DNA from 2 places in the Kribbella polygonati genome. Region 1 is predicted to be linked to the other one. Evidence: predicted binding sites of a transcription regulator. Region 1 holds the regulator's gene; the other holds the start of a gene.
What was found. The regulator HrcA, encoded in region 1, represses chaperone genes, less so after heat shock. The targets are predictions, from matches to a motif close to TTGGCACTCGNNNNNNNCGAGTGCCAA.

Region 1 (10,945 bases):
GCGACCGCCCTGCCCGCGGCGAAGGAGCCGAGCTGGCGGGTGTCCGCGCTGTCCGCGGTGCAGTTCCCGCGCGAGGTGGACTTCCGGTCGGACGTCGAGCAGCTCGAACGCCTGCTGCTGGAGGCGGACGCGTCCTGGTCCGACACCCAGCGGCTCTTCGACCGTTGCCTGGAGCAACCGGACGAGCGGACCCGGCTGCGGGCCGCGGCCACCGCGCTGCAACCGGCGTATTCGCGGGGCCGGGCGGCCGGCGGCGTGTGGGAGGCGGTGACGATCGCGAGCCATGACCAGTCGACCGTCCTGGACGCCGCGACCGCGCTGTCGGAGACCGAGATCGACGAGGTCCTGCGGACCGAACACCCGTGGGTGCCCGCGCCGGACGGGTCGACGACCGCGCTGCACGAGGACGCCGACGGCAAGCCGGTCTGGCTGTGGGGGACCGGCTCGGCGGAACGGATCGTCCGGCTGATCCTGCGTTCGCTGCGGACCGAGATCAGCGCGGCCCCGCGGGTCGGACGTGCCGCGCTGGAGAAGCGGCTGACTGCGGCGAGCGACTGTCTGCTGAAGGTGCAGGCGGTCCGCGACGCCCTCGACGTGCAGCTGGCGGCCGCGCATCTCGACCTGCGCCCGGCCGGCGGCGCGGAGGCAGTCGCGGTCGGGCTGAACGACATCTTCGAGCAGCTGCAGATCCAGCGCACGCTCGGCGACGCGTTCGCAGGCCTGACCAGGAGCGTCGGCCAGGAGCTGGTGGACCTCGCGCTCGACGTCGAGATCGTGTCCCGGTGTACGTCGGCGCGCACGCCTGAGCAGCGCAGTGCGCCGTTCCAGTTCCTCCGGCTCGGGCCGGACATCCCGCTCGCGGTGCTCGACGACCTGCAGGAAGGGTCGATCGCGAACGAGCTCAACGACCGGATCCTGTACGGCAGCCAGGTCGGGCACTTCGGCGCGTTCGGAGCCGCGGACTGGCGGCGGTGGGACTGGCTGATGGGCCGGCTGCACTGCGTCGCGCACCTCGGCGCGATGCTCGGCGCGGACGCGGACTGGATCCGCGAGACCCAGCACCAGGTGCTGCAGGCCGAGGGCTGGCAGCTGGACGCGGTCGCCGAGCGGATCGAGCGGCTGGCCCGGGACTTCCCGGTCGACGCCGGGATGAGCGCGTTGCTGACGATGCGGGACGAGCTGAACGCCTCACCCGAGGGCCGCGCGATCACCAAGGGCCTCGCGGACCGGATGGTCGACGTCTCCGGCGGACTCGGCCCGCAGGTCGGCGACTGGGTGAAGGCGGCCGCCGGGCGGAAGCACCAGCCCGGCTCGTGGCTGCTGCGGACCGCGCGCTGGTTCACCGAGCCGGCCCGGGAGGCGGTGTGGGAGCGGACCGTCCGCGGCGCCAAGCTGACGCCCGCGCAACGGCCGCCGGTCTTCGAGCCATGGTTGCCGCTGGCAACAGCCGCGGTGGGGATCGTGCTGCTGGTGGTCGCCGCCGCGGTCGGCCCGCTGCGGCTGGTCGCCGCCGTACTGGCCGGCGCGATCCTCGCCCTCAGCGCCGTTCTCGGCGCGATCACCTGGTACGTCCGCCGTACCCGCCGCCGGATCCGCGGCTGGCTGGAGCAGCGGATGCCGCCGATCAGTCCAGAGTCACGAAGTCGATGAGCTCCTCGACCCGGCCGAGCAGCGCCGGGTCGAGGTCGGCGAAGCTGTTCACCTTCGACAGGATGTGTTTCCAGGCTGCGGCGACGTCGGCCTGGTCGGTGGCCGGCCAGCCGAACGACTGCAGCACGCCCTTCTTCCAGTCCTGCCCGTGCGGAATCCGCGGCCACGCCTTGATCCCGACCGACGCCGGCTTGACGGCCTCCCAGATGTCGATGAACGGGTGCCCGACGACCAGCACGTAGCGGTTGCTGACCTGCGCGGCGATCTTCGACTCCTTCGAGCCCTCGACCAGGTGGTCGACGAGTACGCCGAGCCGCCGGCCCGGGCCGGGCTGGAACCGGTTGACGATCTCGACCAGGTCGTCGACGCCTTCGAGGTACTCGACCACGACGCCCTCGATCCGCAGGTCGTCGCCCCAGACCTTCTCGACCAGCTCCGCGTCGTGCCGGCCCTCGACGTAGATCCGGCTCGCCCGGGCGACCTTGGCGCGGACGTTGTCGACGGCCACCGAACCGGACGCGGTTCGGGTCTTCTTCGCCGGACCGGCCTTCTTCGGCGGCTTCAGGCTGACCGGTTTGCCGTCCAGCCAGAACCCCGGCCCGAGCGGATAGGTACGGATCTTCCCGTGCCGGTCCTCGAGGTCGACGACGCCGTGCTCCCAGCGCACGATCGCGCCGACGAACCCGGAGCTGGGCTCCTCGACGACCATGCCCTTCTCGATCTCGACCTCGACGGTCCGCCCGTTCTTGGGCTTGCGCCAGTCACCCGCGAGTACGTCGTTCCCATACCTGTCAGCCACTCGCCCATGCTAATAAGTGGGAGCCGCGTGCGTGGCCGTCGACTGGCGGTTCGGCGCGGTCAGTGTGAGGACGAAGTACGCGAGGAACCCGGCGGCCAGACCGATCGCCCAGGAGTAGTCGTACAGCGGCTTGAGGAACGGGATCAGGCCGTTCTGCGGGAACGGGCCGGCGCCCGGGTTCGAGTACGCGCCGCCGACCGCGAGCACCGAGCCGAACAGGGTCGCGACCACGCCACGCCAGTTCCAGCCGGCTGTGTACCAGTACCGGCCGTCCACCTTGTAGAGGTCGGCGAGTTGCAGGTTCGTTCGGTCGATCAGCCAGTACCCGGCGATCAGTACGCCGGCCACCGACGCGAGCAGGCCGCCGTAGAACGACAGCCAGACGAAGATGTAGATCGACGGGTCCGAGATCAGCCGCCACGGCTGGATGACGATCCCGACCACGCCGGTGAGCAGGCCCGCGGTGCGGAAGTTCAGCCAGCGCGGCAGCGCGTTCGCGAAGTCGTACGACGGGCTCACGACGTTCGCCGCGACGTTGCAGGACATCGTCGCGAGGATCGCCGTGATCAGGCCGATCGTGACGATCACCGGGTTCTGGAACCGGCGGGTGAGCTCGACCGGGTCCCAGATCGCCGAACCGTAGAGCACGACGGTCCCGGACGTGGTGATGATCGAGACCAGCGCGATGAACGACATCGTGGTCGGCAGCCCGATCACCTGGCCCCACACCTGCGCCCGCTGGCCCTTCCCGAACCGGGTGAAGTCCGGCATGTTCAGCGACAGCGTCGCCCAGAACGCGATCATGCCCATCAGCGACGGCGCGAAGATCTTCCAGAAGTCGGGTCCCCAGCCGAGCTTCGACGGCTGCGACAGGATCGGGCCGAAGCCGCCGGCCTTCACCAGGATCGCCACCATCAACGCGACGAACGCGATCGTGACCAGCGGCGCCGCCCAGTTCTCGAACCGGCGCAGGCCCTCGATGCCGCGGAAGATCAGCACCATCTGCAGGGCCCAGAAGAACAGGAAGCTCACCCACATCGTCCACGGGTGACCGCCGATCGCGGACGCCTCGGTCCAGCTCCTGCCGAGCAGCTCGCCGACGATCACGAAGATCGCCTGGCCGCCGATCCAGGTCTGGATCCCGAACCAGCCGCAGGCGATGAACGCGCGCAGCAGCGCGGGGAAGTTCGCGCCGCGGACGCCGTAGAAGGCCCGCGCGAACACCGGGAACGGGATGCCGTACTTCGTGCCCGCATGGCTGTTCAGCAGCAGCGGGACCAGGACGATCAGGTTCCCGAGGGTGATCGTGAGGAACGCCTGCAGCCAGTTCATCCCGAGCGCGACCAGCCCGGACGCGAGCAGGTAGCTCGGGATGTTGTGCGCCATCCCCATCCACAGCGCGGCGTAGTTGTACGTCGTCCAGGTCCGCTCGGGCAACCGCGTCGGGGCCAGCTCGGCGTTCGCGTACGGACTGCCTCGGAGTGCTTCGGAATCTGTCAGCTCGACGCGTCCGTCGGGATGAACGGTCTGTATGGCCATAGGTCCCACCCCATCCGGTCGGGCGAAGTCCGTTCCGAACAAGTTGCGCGACCGGCGACCCGATGTCAACGGAAAGGGCCTAGGTGGTGTCCGGCAATTCCCCGCCTACTGCGGGGCACCCGGCACGGCACCTCGCCGCACGGGTGCAAAGGCCACGATGCTCCGCATCGAGACCTTCGCCCCCGCACGCCGAGCTACCGCACCGGGCACCTCCTCGCTACGGCGCGGAATTACCGGACACCACCTATCCAGGACCGAGCAACGGGAGGCTCGGGCGTTGTGGGGTGCCGAGTGCGGCGTAGCCGCGGCGGATGGCGTCCTGGAGTTTCTCGACCGGCCAGGGCCAGTCCTCGGTGCTTCGCAGGGCGTCGTCCAGCGAGGTGCCGGCGTGGTGCAGCGACGAGATCAGGTTCGCGACCTTGCCCAGCTCGATCGCCTGGTCGTGCGCGAACTCCAGGTCGACGACCGCGCCGTGACCCGGGACGATCCGCACGGTCGGCGGCATCATCCCGACCACGGCCTGGATCGTGTCCGGCCACTCCAGCGGGAACGAGTCCGCGCCGTACGACGGCGGCGCCGACTCCTCGAGCAGGTCGCCGACGAAGAACACCTCGACGTCCGGCACCGCGACCACGGTGTCGCCGGACGTGTGCCCGTTGCCGACCCACAGCAGCTCGACGCGGCGGTCACCGAGGTCGATCACCTTCGCGGCCGCGAACGTCGTACCGGCCAGGTTCTCCTCGGCGGCGGCGTTCTCGTGCAGGAAGACCTCGGCGCCTTCGAAGACGCCGTTGCCGTTCACGTGGTCGAAGTGCGCGTGGGTGTTGACGACCCACTTCACCGGGAGGTCGGTGACCTCGCGGATGTGCTCGCGGAGCTGCTCGGCCTCGTCGGCGGTCGCGCGGGTGTCGATCACCACGGCACCGTCCGTGCCGGCGACCAGGCCGACGTTCAGGTCCCATTCGTCGTACCGGCGGACCCAGGTGCGGTCGCCGAGCTCCTGCCAACTCATGCGCTCGACATTACTTGCTGAGTACGTCGCCCCTCGCCACCTGGTCCCGCTTGACGCCGCGGAGCAGCAGGCCGACGTTGTCGCCGGCCTTCGCGGTCCGCATGGTCTTGCGGAACATCTCGACCCCGGTCACCTCGACCTGCAGCAGCGGCTGCCCGGCGCGGCTGATCATGACCTGCTCGCCGACCGACACCATCCCGGTCTGCACCCGCCCGGTGACCACGGTCCCGCGCCCGGTGATCGAGAACACGTCCTCGACCGTCAGCCCGAACGACCCCACCGGCAGGGTGTCCTGCGGGCGCTCCGGAAAGCTGTTCGGCTGCGCGTGCCCGCGCGCCAGCATCTCCTGTGGATCCATCGGATTCGACCGCTTCCAGAACTTCCAGCCCATGCCTTGAGAGTAGTGGTTGGCAAGCCCTCTCCCTTCGACTTAAGGTCGCAAGTGTTCCGAACGGAACTCCGAAACTTTCGAAGGGTGGCCGGTGTGACGACACGACGTGCGGTTGTGGTCCGGGGTGGCTGGGAGGGGCACTCGCCGGTCGAGGCGACCGACCTGTTCATCCCGTACCTGAAGGAGAACGGCTACGAGGTGACGGTCTCGGACAGCACCGCGGCGTACCTCGACCTGGACGGCGTCGACCTCGTCGTTCAGTGCGTGACGATGAGCGAGATCGAGAACGACCACTTCAAGGGCCTGGAGGCGGCGATCCGGCGCGGAACCGGGTTCGCCGGCTGGCACGGCGGGATCGCGGACTCGTTCCGCAAGAACGTCGACTACAGCTTCATCACCGGCGGCCAGTTCATCTCGCACCCGCACGGCTTCACCGACTACCGGGTGGACATCATTGCCGACCACCCGATCGTCGAAGGCATCAAGCACTTCGACGTCCACACCGAGCAGTACTACGTGCACGCCGACCCGACCAACAACGTGCTGGCCACCACCACGTTCGAGGCGCACCCGGACTACCCGTGGATCGAGGGCGCCGTGATGCCGGCGATCTGGACCCGTACCTGGGGCGAGGGCAAGGTCTTCGTCTGCACGGTCGGCCACAAGCTGGACGACCTGGAGACGCCCGAGGTCCGGACGATCATCGAGCGGGGGCTGCTGTGGGCGAGCAAGTGACCGGAATCGGCATCGTCGGGACCGGCGTCATCTCCGGCACGTACCTCGACCACCTGGCCAAGCTCCCCGGCGTCGACGTGGTCGCCGTCGCGGACCTGGACGTCGCGCGCGCGCAGGCGATCGCGGACCAGAACCCGAGCATCCGCGCGCTGTCACCGGAGCAGCTGTACGCCGCCGACGACGTCGACATCGTCCTCAACCTCACGATCCCGGCCGCCCACGCCGCCGTACACCAGGCCGCGCTGGCCGCGGGCAAGCACGTGTACGGCGAGAAGCCGCTGGCGATGGACCGCGCCGAGGCGGAGCCGCTGCTGAAGTACGCCGCCGCCAACGACCTGCGGATCGGCTGCGCGCCGGACACGGTCCTCGGCACCGGCACCCAGACGGCCCGTGCCGTGATCGACCGCGGCGACATCGGCATCCCGCACGCGGCGACCGCGTTCATGGTGACGCCCGGCCACGAGCTGTGGCACCCGGCGCCCGAGTTCTACTACAAGCCCGGCGGCGGCCCGGTCCTCGACATGGGCCCGTACTACGTCACCAGCCTGGTCACGCTGCTCGGGCCGGTCGTCCGGGTCACCGCCCGCGCCGGCCGGGCGAAGCAGCAGCGGAAGATCCACACCGGCCCCCGCGCCGGGACCGTGTTCGACGTCGAGGTGCCGACGCACGTCACCGGCGTACTGGAGCACGAGTCGGGCGCGCTGACCACCGTGCTGATGTCGTTCGACGTCTGGGCCGGGCGGCTGCCCCGGATCGAGGTCCACGGGACGGACGGCAGCCTGTCCGTGCCGGACCCGAACGGCTTCGACGGGACCGTCGAGATCGTCACCCCGGAGCAGCGCGAGTGGACCGAGGTGCCGGTCGCGGGCGGGTACGCCGGAGCCGGCCGCGGGGTCGGTGTCGCGGACATGGCCCGGGCGTTGCGCACCGGCGAGCCGCACCGGGCGTCGGGGGAGCTGGGGTACCACGTGCTCGACGTACTGGAGTCGTTCATCGACTCCGCCGTCCAGGATCAGCCGCTCGATGTGGCGAGTACCGTGACGCGTCCGGCGCCCGTTCCGTTGGGAGCCTCGCCCGAGACCGCCTAGACTGGCACTCTGAACGACTGAGTGCCAAGGGTCTGAAAGGGTGGTGCGCGTGCTGGACGACCGCAAGCTGGATGTGCTCCGCGCCATCGTCGAGGACTACGTCGCGACCCACGAGCCGATCGGGTCGAAGGCACTGGTCGACCGGCACAACCTCGGTGTCTCACCGGCCACCGTGCGTAACGACATGGCGGCACTGGAGGAGGAGGGGTACATCACCCAGCCGCACACCAGCGCCGGCCGGATCCCGACCGACGCGGGCTACCGGCTGTTCGTCGACAAGCTGAGCACGGTCAAGACGCTGTCGACGGCGGAGAAGAAGGCGATCACGTCGTTCCTGGCCGGTGCGGTCGACCTGGACGACGTGGTCCGGCGTACCGTCCGGCTGCTCGCCCAGATCACCCGCCAGGTCGCCATCGTGCAGTACCCGTCGCTGAACCGGTCGAGCGTGCGGCACATCGAGGTGGTCACGATGACGCCGCGCCGGCTGCTGCTGGTGGTGATCACCAGCAACGGCCGGGTCGAGCAGCGGATCGTCGAGCACCCGCACGACGTCGACGAGCAGTTGACCGCGGACCTGCGCTCCCGGCTGAACACGGCACTCGCCGGTCAGCGACTGACCGACGCGGCGACGGCGCTCGCGAGCGTGCCCGACCTGTTCGCGCCCGGCGACCGGTCGCTGGTGTCGTCGATCGTCACGACGCTGTTCGAGGCGTTCACCGACGAGGTCGGCGAGCAGCGGATCGCGGTCGGCGGCGCCGCCAACCTGACCCGGTACGGCGACGACTTCGAGCGCAACGTGAAGCCGGTGCTGGAGGCGCTCGAGGAGCACGTGATCCTGCTCAAGCTGCTCGGCGAGGCGACCAACCCGCAGACGCTGACCGTCCGGATCGGTCACGAGAACCCGTTCGAGGAGCTGGCCACCACGTCGGTGGTCGCGACCGGGTACGGCTCGAAGTCGGAGGTGCTCGCCACTTTGGGCATCGTCGGGCCGACGCACATGGACTACCCCAGCACGATGGGCGCCGTACGGGCCGTCGCGCGCTATGTCAGCCAGATCCTGGCTGAATCATGACGAATCTGATGAAGACAACCCCCTGGTCTGGAGTATGAGCACCGATTACTACGCCGTCCTAGGTGTCAGCCGTGACGCGTCACCGGACGAGATCAAGAAGGCGTACCGCAAGCTGGCGCGCCAGTACCACCCGGACGTGAACGACTCCGAGGACGCGCACCAGAAGTTCCAGGAGATCGGGCGCGCGTTCCAGGTGCTCAGCGACCCGCAGAAGCGGCAGATGCACGACCTCGGCGGCGACCCGTTCGCGTCCGCGGCCGGCGGGCCGGGCGGGGCCGCGGGCTTCGGGCAGGCGTTCACGTTCACCGACATCATGGACGCGTTCTTCGGCCAGACCGGCGGCGCGACCCGCGGGCCGCGGCCGCGGACCCGGCGCGGCCAGGACGCGCTGATCCCGCTCCGGATCGACCTGGCCGAGGCGGCCTTCGGTACGACGCGGGAGCTCAAGGTCGACACCGCCGTACTGTGCCCGACCTGTAGCGGGTCCGGCGCGGCGGCCGGGTCCGAGCCGGTCACCTGCGAGATCTGCCACGGGCGCGGCGAGGTGACGCACACGCAGCGGTCGTTCCTCGGCGAGGTGCGGACGATGCGCCCCTGCCCGAACTGCCGCGGCTACGGGACGACCATCCCGAACCCGTGCGTCGAGTGCTCCGGCGACGGGCGCGTGCGGTCCCGCCGTACGGTCACCGTGAAGATCCCCGGCGGCGTCGACAGCGGGACGCGGGTGCAGCTGTCCGGCCAGGGCGAGGTCGGCCCCGGCGGCGGCCCGGCCGGCGACCTGTACGTCGAGATCGAGGTCGAGCCGCACGAGATCTTCACCCGGAACGGCGACGACCTGCACTGCACGGTCACGCTGCCGATGACGGCGGCCGCGCTCGGCACCACGATCGACCTGCCGACGCTGGAGGGCGAGACGACGCCGCTGGAGGTCCGGCCCGGTACCCAGTCCGGGACGACGCAGACGCTGACGGCGCGCGGCGTACCCCGGCTGCGGCACGCCGGGCGCGGTGACCTGATCGTCCAGGTGATCGTCGAGACCCCGACCCGCCTCGACGACGCCCAGGCCGACCTGCTCCGCCAGCTCGCCGTGGCCCGCGACGAGGAACGCCCCCAGGGCCAGGTCCAAGCCACCCACAAGGGCGTCTTCGGCCGCCTCCGCGACGCCTTCGGCGCGCACTAGAAACGCGCCTGCCGGTGGGTGTCGCGGTGTTCTTCCTCCCCGAGCTGGTCGGGGAGGAGCTGGTGCTCGACGGTGCCGAGGGGCGGCATGCTGCCGTCGTACGGCGGATCGGGGCCGGTGAGCGGGTTCGGCTGACCGACGGGCGGGGCGGGTGGGCCGAGGGGGCTGTGGTTGCGGCTGCCAAGACGGGCGTGACGGTGGCGGTCGACGCGCGCGGGACGACTCCGGCGTACGACCCGCGGGTGGTTGTGGTGCAGGCGGTGCCCAAGGGGGAGCGGGCCGAGCTCGCGGTGGAGATGCTGACCGAGGTCGGCGTCGACGTGATCGTGCCGTGGAACGCCGAGCGCAGCCAGTTCCGGGCGAACCCGGAGCGGGTCGAGAAGATGCTCGCGAAGTGGCAGGCCTGGGCGTTCGAGGCGAGCAAGCAGTCCCGCCGCACCTGGTTCGCCGAGGTCGCCCCGCTCGCCACGACGGCCGACGTCGCGCAGCGCCTCGCCGCCGCGGCGCTCCCCGTCGTACTGCACGAAGAAGCCACCACCCCGCTGGCCTCCCTGGAGACGCCGCCGGCCGGCGACATCGTGCTGGTGATCGGCCCCGAAGGCGGCATCGCCCCGGCCGAGCTGGCCGCGTTCGCCGCCACCCCGATCCGCCTCGGCGACACGGTACTGCGCACCTCGACGGCCGGCGTCGCCGCTGCCGCCGCCCTGCTCGCCCCTTCGCGCTGGCGGTAATCTGTTAGACAGCAGCCGAACACGCGAGGACTGAACCCATGGCCGTCGAAACCGCCAGAGCCCGCACGCTCACGCACGTCGACCCCGCCGGGGTGACCCTGCAGTCCGCCCTCGACGCCCTCGCCGACCCGGTCCGCCGCTCGATCCTCCGCGACCTCGCCGCCCACGACGACTGGACCCGCGCCTGCGGCACGTTCGACCTCCCGGTCAAGAAGGCCACCGCCAGCCACCACTTCGCCGTACTGCGCTCCGCCGGCCTGATCGAGCAACGCGACGAAGGCGCCCGCCGTCTGAACCGCCTCCGCCGCCCCGAGTTCGACGCGGCCTTCCCCGGCCTCCTGACCGCCACCATCGACCGCGACCCTGACCAAGCGGCCGACTGACCTACTTCACCAGGATCGCCTTGCTGTCGGTGTCGGTGACCGTGCCGTCGGCGGGGGACACGAGGTACACGCTGATCTGCCACGGCCCCGGGCTGAGCGTCAGCTGGAACGAGTACGGCGCGAACGCCTGACCCTGCTTGGTGTTCGTGTGGCTCTTCCGGACCTCGCGGGTCTTCAGGTTGGTCGCCTGGTAGTTGACCGTCGCCTCGAACGCCGCCGCGACACCCTGCACCGTCACCTTCGGCGTCAGCGCCTGGTCCTGGGTCGGCGAGTCGATCCAGACCAGCGCCTGTACGTCGGAGGCCAGCGCGCGGTTCAGCGGCGCGCTGGCGTCGATCCGGCCGAACAGCTGCTGCACCGCCTGG
Region 2 (10,945 bases), 3.9 Mb from region 1:
GGGCTCTCGCCGTTCGGGCACGCGCTGCCGTCGGCCGAGCTCGGGCTGCGGCCCGCGATGACGCTGCGGGCCCGGCTCGCGATGGTCAAGCGGGTGCCGGCCGGCGCGGGGGTTTCGTACGGGCTGACCTGGACCGCGCCGCGGCCGTCGACGCTCGGCCTGGTCCCGCTCGGGTACGGCGACGGGCTGCCGCGGCACGCCTCGAACGGCGGACCGGTCCAGGCCCGCGGCCACCGCCGTACGATCGTGGGCCGGATCTGCATGGACCAGTGCGTGGTGAACCTGGAGGACGACGAGGCCGAGGCGGGCGACGAGGTCGTGCTGTTCGGCCCGGGTACGTCGGGCGAGCCGACCGCGGACGACTGGGCCGACGCGGCCGGCACCATCAACTACGAGATCGTCACCCGCCTGGGCGCACGCATCCCACGCCGGTACGTCGATAGCGAAAGGTAGATCAGCATGTCCAGAGCGGGGCGGACTGCTGGTCTGATCGGGGCCGCGGTCGGAGTGCTGGCCGCGGGCGCCGCGGCCGGGGTCGCGGTCGAGCGCCAGGTGATCGGGAGACGGTCGGGCCTGCGCAAGCAGCTGGAGGCGGAGCCGTTCGGCACCCAGCGCGGGACGCCGTACATCTTCACCGCCGACGACGGCGTCGAGCTGTACGTCGAGGTCGACGAACTGAAGCGCTCCCGCCGTCCGGCCCCGCCTCCGAAGCGGAAACTCGACCTGACCGGGGCGGTGGGGCGGGGAAAGAATGTGCACAGCAAGCTGCCGGTGCCGCCGGAGGACCTGACCCTGATCTTCATCCACGGCTACGGGCTGAACCTCGACCTCTGGCACTTCGAACGCCGCGACATGGCCGGCATCGGCACGATGGTGTTCTACGACCAGCGCTCGCACGGCCGGTCGGGGAGGTCGCCGAAGGAAGGCGTCAGCATCGACCAGCTCGGCAAGGACCTGTACGGCATCGTCGAGCGGTTCGCGCCGACCGGGCCGGTGATCCTGATCGGGCACTCGATGGGCGGCATGACGATCATGGCGCTCGCCGAGCAGCACCCGGAGCTGTTCGGCGACCGGGTGATCGGCGTCGGGCTGTGCTCGACCAGCGCGGGCCGGCTGGACGAAGTGCCGATCGTGTTCCCGGGCAAGGCCGGCATGCTGGCGCGTTCGCTGGCGAACCCGACGGTGGCCGCGCTGGCCCGGATCCCGGAGATCGTCGAGCGCAGCCGGAAGGCCGGCTCGGACCTGATCTACCTGCTGACCCGCAAGTACGCGTTCGGTTCCGAGGTGCCGCCGGCGTTCACCGAGTTCGCGAACGAGATGATCGCGGCGACGCCGATCGAGGTGATCGCGGACTTCTACCCGATCTTCGCGCTGCACGACAAGTACGACGCCCTGGAGCCGCTGCAGAAGGTCGAGTGCGTGGTGATCGGCGGCGACAAGGACCAGCTGACGCCGTTCGACCACGCCGAGGAGATCGTCCGCCGGGTCCCGGGCGCGGAGCTGGTCGAGGTGAAGAACTGCGGGCACCTCGGCCTGATCGAGCACCACCGTGAGTTCACAGCGGCGCTGCTTGGGATGATCGAGCGAGCCGAACAGTCCCTGGCACCTTCCTGACCCTGCGAGATGACCCCGAGATGACCGATCTGCGCGTCCTGGACGCGACTCCCGAGCACGCCGAGGCGATCGTCGCGGTGATCCACCACGCGTTCGCCGCGCGCCGGGTGCTCGACCCGCCGTCGACCCAGCTGTCCGAGAACGTCGCCTCGGTGACCGCGGCGATCGAGCAGCACGGCGGGCTGCTGGTGCTCACCGACGGGGTGCCGGCCGGGGCGATGCTGTTCGAGCAGGTCGGCGACGTCCTGAACCTGCGCCGGGTCTCGGTCGACCCGAGGAACCAGTCCCGCGGGGTCGCGTCGGCGATGGTCGGCTGCGCCGAGGAGGTCGCCGTACGGCGTGGTCTGAGCCGGGTGAACCTGATCGCGCGGGTCGAACTGCCGGACACCGTGGAGTTCTGGCGGCGCCGCGGGTACACGGTCGTCGACCGGCAGGCGCACAACCTGATCTACGCGAAGGCCATGCCGGTCGAGTTGACGGTGCCGACCGCCGACGACATGCAGGCGATCGGCGAGGAGCTGGCCGGGCAGCTGCGCGCGGGCGACGTACTCGTGCTGTCCGGCGACCTCGGGGCCGGGAAGACCACGTTCACCCAGGGGCTCGGCGCGGGGCTGAAGGTACGGGGTGCGATCACCTCGCCGACGTTCGTGATCTCGCGGGTACATCCGTCGCTGGCCGGCGGACCGGCGCTGGTGCACGTCGACGCGTACCGGGTCGGCGGGTTCGCGGAGCTGGACGACCTCGACCTGGACGCGAGCCTGGAGGACGCGGTCACCGTGGTCGAGTGGGGCCACGGGCTGGCCGAAGGGCTCGCGCCGGACCGGCTCGACGTCGTGGTGACCCGCGGCGACGACGACACCGACGAGACCCGCTCGCTCCGGATCACGCCGGTCGGCCCGCGGTGGGCGGCGTCCGGCGTACGGGTCTCTGCACTGGAGAAGAACTGACATGTTGCTTGCCTTCGATACCTCGAGTGCCGCGGTGACCGTTGCGCTGGCGACGCCGGACGGGGAGATCGTCGCGTCGTCGACGACCGTGGACGCGTTGCGGCACGGCGAGCTGCTGGCGCCGGCGATCGCGGCCGCGCTCGAGGGTGCGGGCGTGACGCCGCGCGACCTGACCGGGATCGCGGTCGGCGTCGGGCCAGGTCCGTTCACGGGGCTGCGGGTCGGGCTGGTGACCGCGCGGACGATGGGCGAGGTCCTCGGGATCGAGGTCGCCGGCGTGTGCAGCCTCGACGTACTCGCCCGGCAGTCGGCGTTGACGTCGCCGGTCGCGGTCGCCACGGACGCGCGCCGCAAGGAGATCTACTGGGCGCTGTACGACGGTCCCGCCGCGGACGGAAGCCGCCGCCGACTGGAAGGCCCGGCCGTGGGCAAGCCGGCCGAGGTCGCACACGTCCTATCCGGCCTGCCGGTGATCGGCCGCGGCGCGGCGCTGTACGCCGAGGCGCTGGGCATCGAGCCCTCCGGCGGAGCAGGCGGCGCACCCGCCGCCGACGGCGCGGGCGGCGGTGGCGCGGGCGCGGCCGGTGGCGGGGGCCTTGCGACCACGGTCGGTGGCGTCGCCGAGTATCCGTCGGCGGAGGTGTTGGCGATCGGGGTCGTGACGCGGACGCTGGAGGTTGTGGCGCCGGAGCCGCTGTACCTGCGACGGCCCGACGTGACCATGTCCAGCGGGCCGAAGAGTGTGCTGTGAGACCTGTGATCCGGGCGGCTGTCGCCGCCGACCTGCCTGCGCTTGTGGCGCTGGACGAGGTGTGCTTCGGGGCGACCGCGTGGAGCGAGGTGGCGTGGGCGGACGAGTTCGAACGGCTGACCGAGGACCGGGTGGTGCTGGTCGCGGACAGCGGGTCGGTCGTCGGGTACGTCGTACTGCTGCTGCCGCCGGTGGTTGAGGATGTGGTCGAGGTGCTGCGGATCGCGGTGGCGCCCGGCGAGCGGCGGACGGGCATCGGCGGGCAGCTGCTGACGATCGCCCTGGAACGCTGTACGGGAAGGACCGTTCTGCTGGAAGTTGCTGCGGGCAACGAGTCGGCGATCGGGTTGTACGCCGGGTTCGGGTTCGCGCAGATCAGCCGGCGGCGCGGGTACTACCCGGGCGGCGAGGACGCGGTGATCATGCGGTGGCGGGAGGAAGCATGAAGGAAGAGCCCCTGATCCTGGGGATCGAGACGTCGTGCGACGAGACCGGGGTCGGGATCGTGCGCGGGCAGACGTTGCTCGCGGACGCGGTCGCGTCGAGCGTCGAGGAGCACGCCCGGTTCGGTGGCGTCGTACCCGAGGTGGCCAGCCGGGCGCATCTCGAGGCGATGGTGCCGACGATCCGGCGCGCGTGCGAGACCGCGGGTATCGAGCCGACCGACGTGGACGCGGTCGCGGTGACCAGCGGACCCGGTCTGGCCGGTGCGCTGCTGGTCGGCGTCGCCGCCGCGAAAGGCCTCGCGGTCTCGCTGGACAAGCCGATCTACGGCGTCAACCACCTGGCCGCGCACGTCGCCGTCGACACCTTGGAGCACGGTGACCTGCCGAAGGGTTGCGTCGCGATGCTGGTGTCGGGCGGGCATTCGTCGCTGCTCGCGGTGGAGGACATCACCGACGGCGTCGTACCGATGGGCAGCACGATCGACGACGCGGCCGGCGAGGCGTTCGACAAGGTCGCGCGGGTGCTCGGGCTGCCGTTCCCGGGCGGTCCGTGGATCGACAAGGCCGCGCGGGACGGCGACCGGCTGTACGTGACCTTCCCGCGCGGGCTGACCTCGCAGCGGGACCTCGAGCGGCACCGGTTCGACTTCTCGTTCTCCGGGTTGAAGACCGCGGTCGCGCGCTGGGTCGAGGCGAAGCGCCGCGACGGTGCGGACGTGCCGGTGAACGACGTCGCGGCGGCCTTCCAGGAGGCGGTCTGCGACGTACTGACCCGGAAGGCGATCGACGCCTGCAAGGACCGCGGGTTCGAGCACCTGCTGATCGGCGGCGGCGTCGCGGCGAACTCGCGGCTGCGGGCGATGGCGTCGGAGCGTGCCGCGGCGGCCGGGATCGCCGTCCGGGTGCCGCGCCCCGGCCTGTGCACGGACAACGGCGCGATGGTCGCCGCCCTCGGTTCCGAGCTCGTGCGTGCCGGCCGTACGCCGTCACCGCTGGACCTTCCCGCCGACTCCTCGATGCCGATCACGGAGGTACTGAACAGATGAAGTGGACCGGGCCGGACGGCTTCGAGGCCGACGACAACGCCGAGCGCATCGACCCCGCGGTCGTGCAGGGGTTCCTGAGTACGTCGTACTGGGCGACCGGGATCCCGCACGAGGTGGTGCAGCGTGCGATCGCGGGGTCGCTGAACCTCGGGGTGTACGACGCGAACGGCGCGATGGTCGGGTACGCGCGGATGGTGACGGACCGGGCCACGTTCGCGTGGCTGGCCGACGTGTTCGTGCTGGAGTCGCACCGCGGGCACGGGCTGGGGCGGTTCGTGGTGTCCACGTTGCTGGAGCATCCGGAGCTGAAGGGGCTGCGGCAGGTCCTGCTGGCGACCGCCGACGCACACGAGCTCTACCGCTCGTACGGCTTCACCGAGACGCCGGCCGGGCGGATGATGGCGATCCGCAAGGACCCGGCCGAGCTGTACGCACGGCCGTGAGACGCCCGGGTGTCGACCTCGTCCGGCACCCGGCGGGGGCGACCGAACTGGTGCTCCTGGCGCATGGTGGCGAGGAGCACTCGAAGGCCGACCCACACCTGTGGCGACCGGCGTTGCTACGGATGTGGCCGTTCACCGCGGCGGCGCGCGCAGCCGCACCGGACGCCGCGATCGGGTTCGCCCGCTACCGCTTCCGCGGCTGGAACGAGCACGGCGACCCGGCCGCCGACCTGCGCACGGTGCTCGACCAACTCCCGTTCGACCGCGTGCTGCTGATCGGCCACTCGATGGGCGGCCGCGCGGTCGTTGCCGTCGGCCACCATCCGCGGGTGGGCGGGGTGCTGGCGCTGGCGCCGTGGTTGCCGTCCGGTGAGCCGCTCGTGGCGGTCCGGCCGCCGGTCACCTTCGTGCACGGCACAGACGACACGATCACGGATCCGGCGGGTACGGCGGCGTACGCGGGACGGCTGCGGGCGGCCGGGGCGGCGGTGACGACGTACGCGCTGGCCGGCGAGGGACACGCGATGCTGAAGCGCCCGAAGGACTGGAACCGGCTGGTGGCCGAGTTCGTCCGCGGAGGAGCGACCGGCGGCGGCGACAACCACCTCCCGGCGACGGGTGCGCAGGTCGTGCCGGCGGTGGTGGGGATCGGGGTGGCACGGGTGCGGTGGCCGGTGAAGGAAAGGTTTCGGGCAGAGGCCTGGGGGTGATGCGCACCGCTTGCTCCCAGGCGAACGGTCAGCGGCCAACCGGTTCCGGTTGTCAGCCTGACCACCCCAGATGAACACCCGGTGACGGATTAGTGGCGGGTCTCCGGGGAGCGCAGCAACGGACGCAGCACCTCGCCCGCCGGCAAGTCACCCGGAGACCCGCACGCGAGATCGATCATATGTTCGAATACGGGTCGAGCGCAACCCGTACCTGGAAGGACGATCAGGCGACCGGCAGGGTGGTCGTCACCCGCCGGCAGGAGTAGGCGACCGCGTCCCGGCCGATCCGCGTGACGATCAGCGTCGCGCTCGCGGATCCCTTCGGCGCGAGCTTCTTCCGCAGCTGGGCCGGGTCCAGGTCGACGCCGCGCTTCTTGATCTCCAGCGTCCCGATGCCCTGACCGCGGACCCACGCGCGAAGCGCCTTCTCCTTGTAGGGCAGCTCTTCCAGGACTTCGTACGCCGATGCCAGCGGAGTCGGGACGTACTTCGCTGCCGTCACATAAGCGATGCGCGGATCCAGCAGCCACCCGTCGACCGCCCCGGCGACGGCGGTGACGAGACCGGCCCGGACGACCGCGCCGTCCGGCTCGTAGATGTACCGCCCGACCGGACCCGCGTCCACCTCGGGTGCGTTCGTGACGGTCGCACCGCCTGGGAGGAGAGTGGCGCGGCGCCGGACACCTGTCGACAGGCGTCCGGACCAGAGGGCGGCCTCCTTCACCTCGCCGGCGTCGCTGATCCACTCGGCCTCCACGCCGTCCGGGATCGCGTCGTGCGGGATGCCGGGAGCGACCTTCACGCACGCGGTCCGTTCCAGCAGCGCGGTCACGAACGACCAGGGCGGCGCGTAGGCGTTGTGGTCGAACACCCGCCGTCCGTCCGCGCGACGAGCCGGGTCCGCGAATACCACGTCGTACGGCGTGAGGTCGGTGGACTCGGCGTCTCCCACCAGTACGTCGCCCGCCAGGTCCAGGGCGGCCAGGTTCGCACGGGCGGTGGCGGCTGTCTCCGGGTCGCGTTCTACGCCGGTGACCCGGAGTCCGGCGCGGGCGGCGGTGATGAGGTCGCCGCCGATGCCGCAGCCCAGGTCGACCAGGCTGGCGTTGGGTACGGCGGTTGCCAGGCGTTCGGCGCGGTGGGTGGCGACGGTGGTGCGGGTGGCTTGTTCCAGGCCGTCCGGGGTGAAGTACATGCGGCCGGCGTCAGGGCCGAACTTGGCGACGGCGCGGTGGCGCAGCGCGGCTTGGGTGACGGCGCTTGTGACCAGCGTGGCGTCGTACCGGCGTCTGAGCTTTTCCACCAGCTGCAGCTCGCTGCCAGGGCGGAAGTCGGCGCACGCGGCAGCCAGTACCTCGGCGCCCGGTCCGTCGAGCAACGCAGTGACAGTCACCCCGGCAACTCTAGAGGGGGCTGGAACAGGTCCTGCTCCAGCTGTGGGTCGCCATCGAGTAGAGCCGCCACTTCATGGCAGAACGCGTCTTTGGGCCGTAGACGCCGTCCGCCGTCAGGTGGTGCTTGGTCTGGACGGTTTTGACCGCGGCCCGGGTCTTGCTGCCGTAGATGCCGTCGACGGCGAGCTTGGTGCCGTAGCAGAAGTTCAGGTTGCGCTGGAGGATCAAGATCGCGGTCTCCGGATCACCTGTCCGATTCGCGCCGCGGTGCGGGTTGTCGCCGTACATGAGGGTGCAGTCGGTGCTGGTGCTGTCCAGCAGCGACGGCATGGGGATGCCCCAACCGCGGTTGACCGGCGCCAGTCGGGCGGACGTGCACTGCGGCAACGCGGCTGCCGCGCCCGGCTCGGCGGTGGGCTGCTGGGTCCGGGGAGCGGGGGTGGGCGCGCCGGACGCCGCGGGGGAGTGGTGCTTCGAGGCGTTGGCCGCGACGGCTCCGACGGCGACCGCACCGACCGCTGCCAGCAGGGCGACGGTCTTGCCGGACAGCTTGGGGAGCCGCATAGCAACATTCTGTACTGGGGCGGTCACGCGGGCCAGTACGTCTCAGGGTGAGATTCCTTTGGCACTCGAGTTGACCGAGTGCTAATCGCGGCCTAGATTCGGTGTTGGCACTCTCCGTGGGAGGGTGCCAGCGGTCCGGCCTCTGACCCCCGCGACGGCAGGGGAGCGCGACCACATGCCACAGACAAGCGAAATCGACCGTGGAGGTCAGCAAGTGTCGGTCACGATCAAGCCGCTCGAGGACCGTGTCCTCGTCGCGCCGCTCGAAGCCGAGCAGACCACGAAGTCCGGCCTGGTGATCCCGGACACCGCCAAGGAGAAGCCGCAGGAGGGCGAGATCCTCGCCGTCGGCCCGGGCCGGATCGACGACAACGGCAACCGCGTCCCGCTGGACGTCGCCGTCGGCGACAAGGTCATCTACTCCAAGTACGGCGGCACCGAGGTCAAGTACGACGGCCAGGACTACCTGATCCTGGGCGCCCGCGACATCCTCGCAGTCGTCAGCAAGTGACGACCGCCCGCTGTTCCTGACTGACACCGCCCCGGCTACCTCTGGTACCCGGGGCGGAGTGGGTCAGGGCAGCGGGAATCGCCGTACGGACATTTCAGAAAAGGACTGGTTTTCTTCATGCCGAAGATCCTCGAGTTCGACGAGAATGCCCGGCGCGCGCTGGAGCGCGGCGTCGACAAGCTCGCGAACACGGTCAAGGTGACGCTGGGGCCGAAGGGCCGCTACGTCGTCCTGGACAAGAAGTGGGGCGCCCCGACCATCACCAACGACGGTGTCACCGTCGCCCGTGAGGTCGAGCTGGACGACCCGTTCGAGAACCTTGGTGCGCAGCTCACCAAGGAGGTCGCCACCAAGACCAACGACATCGCCGGTGACGGCACCACCACCGCGACGGTGCTGGCGCAGGCGCTGGTGCACGAGGGCCTCCGGGCGGTCGCCGCGGGCGCCAACCCGATGGGTCTGAAGCGCGGTATCGAGGCGGCCGTCGAGGCCATCTCCGCCAAGCTGGTGGACACCGCGAAGCCGGTCGACGACAAGGGTGACATGGCCCACGTCGCGACCATCTCCGCCCGCGACGCCGAGATCGGCGCGCTGATCGCGGACGCGTTCGACAAGGTCGGCAAGGACGGTGTGATCACCGTCGAGGAGTCGAACACCTTCGGGACCGAGCTCGAGTTCACCGAGGGCATGCAGTTCGACAAGGGCTACATCTCGCCGTACTTCATCACCGACGCCGAGGCCGGCGAAGCGGTGCTGGAGGACCCGTACATCCTGATCCACCAGGGCAAGATCTCCGCGATCGCGGACCTGCTGCCGCTGCTGGAGAAGGTCGTGCAGTCCGGCAAGACGCTGCTGATCATCGCCGAGGACGTCGAGGCCGAGGCGCTGTCGACCCTGGTGGTCAACAAGATCCGCGGCAACTTCACCTCGGTCGCCGTCAAGGCGCCGGGCTTCGGTGACCGCCGCAAGGCGATGCTGGAGGACCTGGCCGCGCTCACCGGCGCGCAGGTCGTCGCCCCGGAGGTCGGGCTGAAGCTCGACCAGGTCGGCCTCGAGGTGCTCGGTTCGGCGCGCCGGATCGTGGTCTCGAAGGACAACACGACCGTTGTCGAGGGTTCCGGCAAGGCCGAGGACATCGAGGGCCGGGTCAGCCAGATCAAGTCCGAGATCGAGCGCACCGACTCCGACTGGGACCGCGAGAAGCTGCAGGAGCGGCTGGCCAAGCTGGCCGGCGGCGTCTGCGTGATCAAGGTCGGCGCGGCCACCGAGGTCGAGCTGAAGGAGAAGAAGCACCGGATCGAGGACGCGGTGTCCGCGACCCGGGCCGCGATCGAGGAGGGCATCGTCGCCGGCGGCGGCTCCGCTCTCGTGCACGCGTCCACCGTGCTGGACAAGGACCTCGAGCTCGACGGTGACGAGGCCACCGGCGTCCGGATCGTCCGCAAGGCGGTCGTCGAGCCGCTGCGCTGGATCGCCGAGAACGGCGGCTACGAGGGCTACGTGGTGACCTCCAAGGTCGCGGAGCTCGACTCCGGCAGCGGCTTCAACGCCGCCACCGGCGAGTACGGCGACCTGCTGGCGCAGGGCGTCCTGGACCCGGTCAAGGTGACCCGGTCCGCGCTCGCCAACGCCGGCTCGATCGCCGCGCTCCTGCTGACCACCGAGACCCTGGTGGTCGACAAGCCCGAGGAAGAGGAAGCCCCCGCGGCCGGTCACGGCCACGGTCACGGCCACTGATCCTCAGGTCGTAGTTCGACAGCACAGCACACACAGCACCGCCCGGCAGCCTCGGTTGCCGGGCGGTGCTGCCGTGTCCGGCCCCCGCCCGCCCCGTCCCGCCGGTCGCCCGTCCCGTCCCGCCTCTGGGGTCGGGCGACAAGCGGTGGTGGCTGAAGACAGGGAATAGCTTGTCGCGCGACACCGGGACCTGTCGTCACTCCCGGTTTCGGGGTGCGCACCGGGGTCTGGTGGGATGGGCGGGTGTTGATTCGGGAGCGGCGTGACGAGGATCTGCCGGTGTGTGTTGGGTTGTTGCGGGCTGTGCACGAGCGCGCTGGGTACCCGGTCAACTGGCCGGCCGATCCGGCAGGCTGGTTGACGCCGGAGGCGGCGCTCGGGGTCTGGGTGGCCGTCGACGACGGGCGGGTCGTGGGGCATGTGGCGCTGACGGCAGTGGGAGAGCGGGCCGAGGTGGAGCGGCTGTTCGTGGATCCGGGAGTGACCCGCCGGGGCATCGGGCGGCAACTACTGGACCACTGCGTCCAGGCGGCCGCCGAGCTCGGCCGGGAGCTGTCGCTGGAGGTCGTGGACAACCGCGGCGCCGCCGAACGCCTGTACCGCCGGGCCGGCTGGACCGAGACCGGCCGGACCCCGATCGACTGGGGCGGCGACCACGCCACCGAACTGATCCGCTTCCGCGCACCCGTCCTCGACTGACCGGGAACCGGATCGCGGGCATCGGGCAGAAGCAGGTATGCAGCCACCGCGAGCCACCACCCACCCGCCGCCGGACCTCGCGC

Region 2: a site for HrcA is predicted at 7,974-8,000, ahead of groES (co-chaperone GroES). Genes of this name have one in related genera too.

The regions. Positions count from the first base shown of each region.
Region 1 is NZ_CP190129.1:3,664,306-3,675,250, reverse strand. Features, by position in the region: gene ACQHIV_RS17455 (DUF3376 domain-containing protein) at 1-1,650, shown strand, start outside; gene ACQHIV_RS17450 (DUF3097 domain-containing protein) at 1,625-2,449, opposite strand; gene ACQHIV_RS17445 (NCS1 family nucleobase:cation symporter-1) at 2,459-3,988, opposite strand; gene ACQHIV_RS17440 (MBL fold metallo-hydrolase) at 4,233-5,000, opposite strand; gene ACQHIV_RS17435 (EF-Tu/IF-2/RF-3 family GTPase) at 5,011-5,391, opposite strand; gene ACQHIV_RS17430 (ThuA domain-containing protein) at 5,485-6,126, shown strand; gene ACQHIV_RS17425 (Gfo/Idh/MocA family protein) at 6,111-7,214, shown strand; gene hrcA (heat-inducible transcriptional repressor HrcA) at 7,264-8,286, shown strand; gene dnaJ (molecular chaperone DnaJ) at 8,321-9,466, shown strand; gene ACQHIV_RS17410 (16S rRNA (uracil(1498)-N(3))-methyltransferase) at 9,481-10,197, shown strand; gene ACQHIV_RS17405 (ArsR/SmtB family transcription factor) at 10,236-10,580, shown strand; gene ACQHIV_RS17400 (Gmad2 immunoglobulin-like domain-containing protein) at 10,582-10,945, opposite strand, start outside.
Region 2 is NZ_CP190129.1:7,563,218-7,574,162, forward strand. Features, by position in the region: gene alr (alanine racemase) at 1-453, shown strand, start outside; gene ACQHIV_RS36280 (alpha/beta fold hydrolase) at 460-1,614, shown strand; gene tsaE (tRNA (adenosine(37)-N6)-threonylcarbamoyltransferase complex ATPase subunit type 1 TsaE) at 1,635-2,561, shown strand; gene tsaB (tRNA (adenosine(37)-N6)-threonylcarbamoyltransferase complex dimerization subunit type 1 TsaB) at 2,563-3,312, shown strand; gene ACQHIV_RS36295 (GNAT family N-acetyltransferase) at 3,309-3,758, shown strand; gene tsaD (tRNA (adenosine(37)-N6)-threonylcarbamoyltransferase complex transferase subunit TsaD) at 3,755-4,804, shown strand; gene ACQHIV_RS36305 (GNAT family N-acetyltransferase) at 4,801-5,247, shown strand; gene ACQHIV_RS36310 (alpha/beta hydrolase) at 5,244-5,957, shown strand; gene ACQHIV_RS36315 (class I SAM-dependent methyltransferase) at 6,181-7,350, opposite strand; gene ACQHIV_RS36320 (peptidoglycan-binding domain-containing protein) at 7,361-7,915, opposite strand; gene groES (co-chaperone GroES) at 8,130-8,426, shown strand; gene groL (chaperonin GroEL) at 8,544-10,163, shown strand; gene ACQHIV_RS36335 (N-acetyltransferase family protein) at 10,407-10,862, shown strand; gene ACQHIV_RS36340 (RNA polymerase sigma factor) at 10,900-10,945, shown strand, end outside.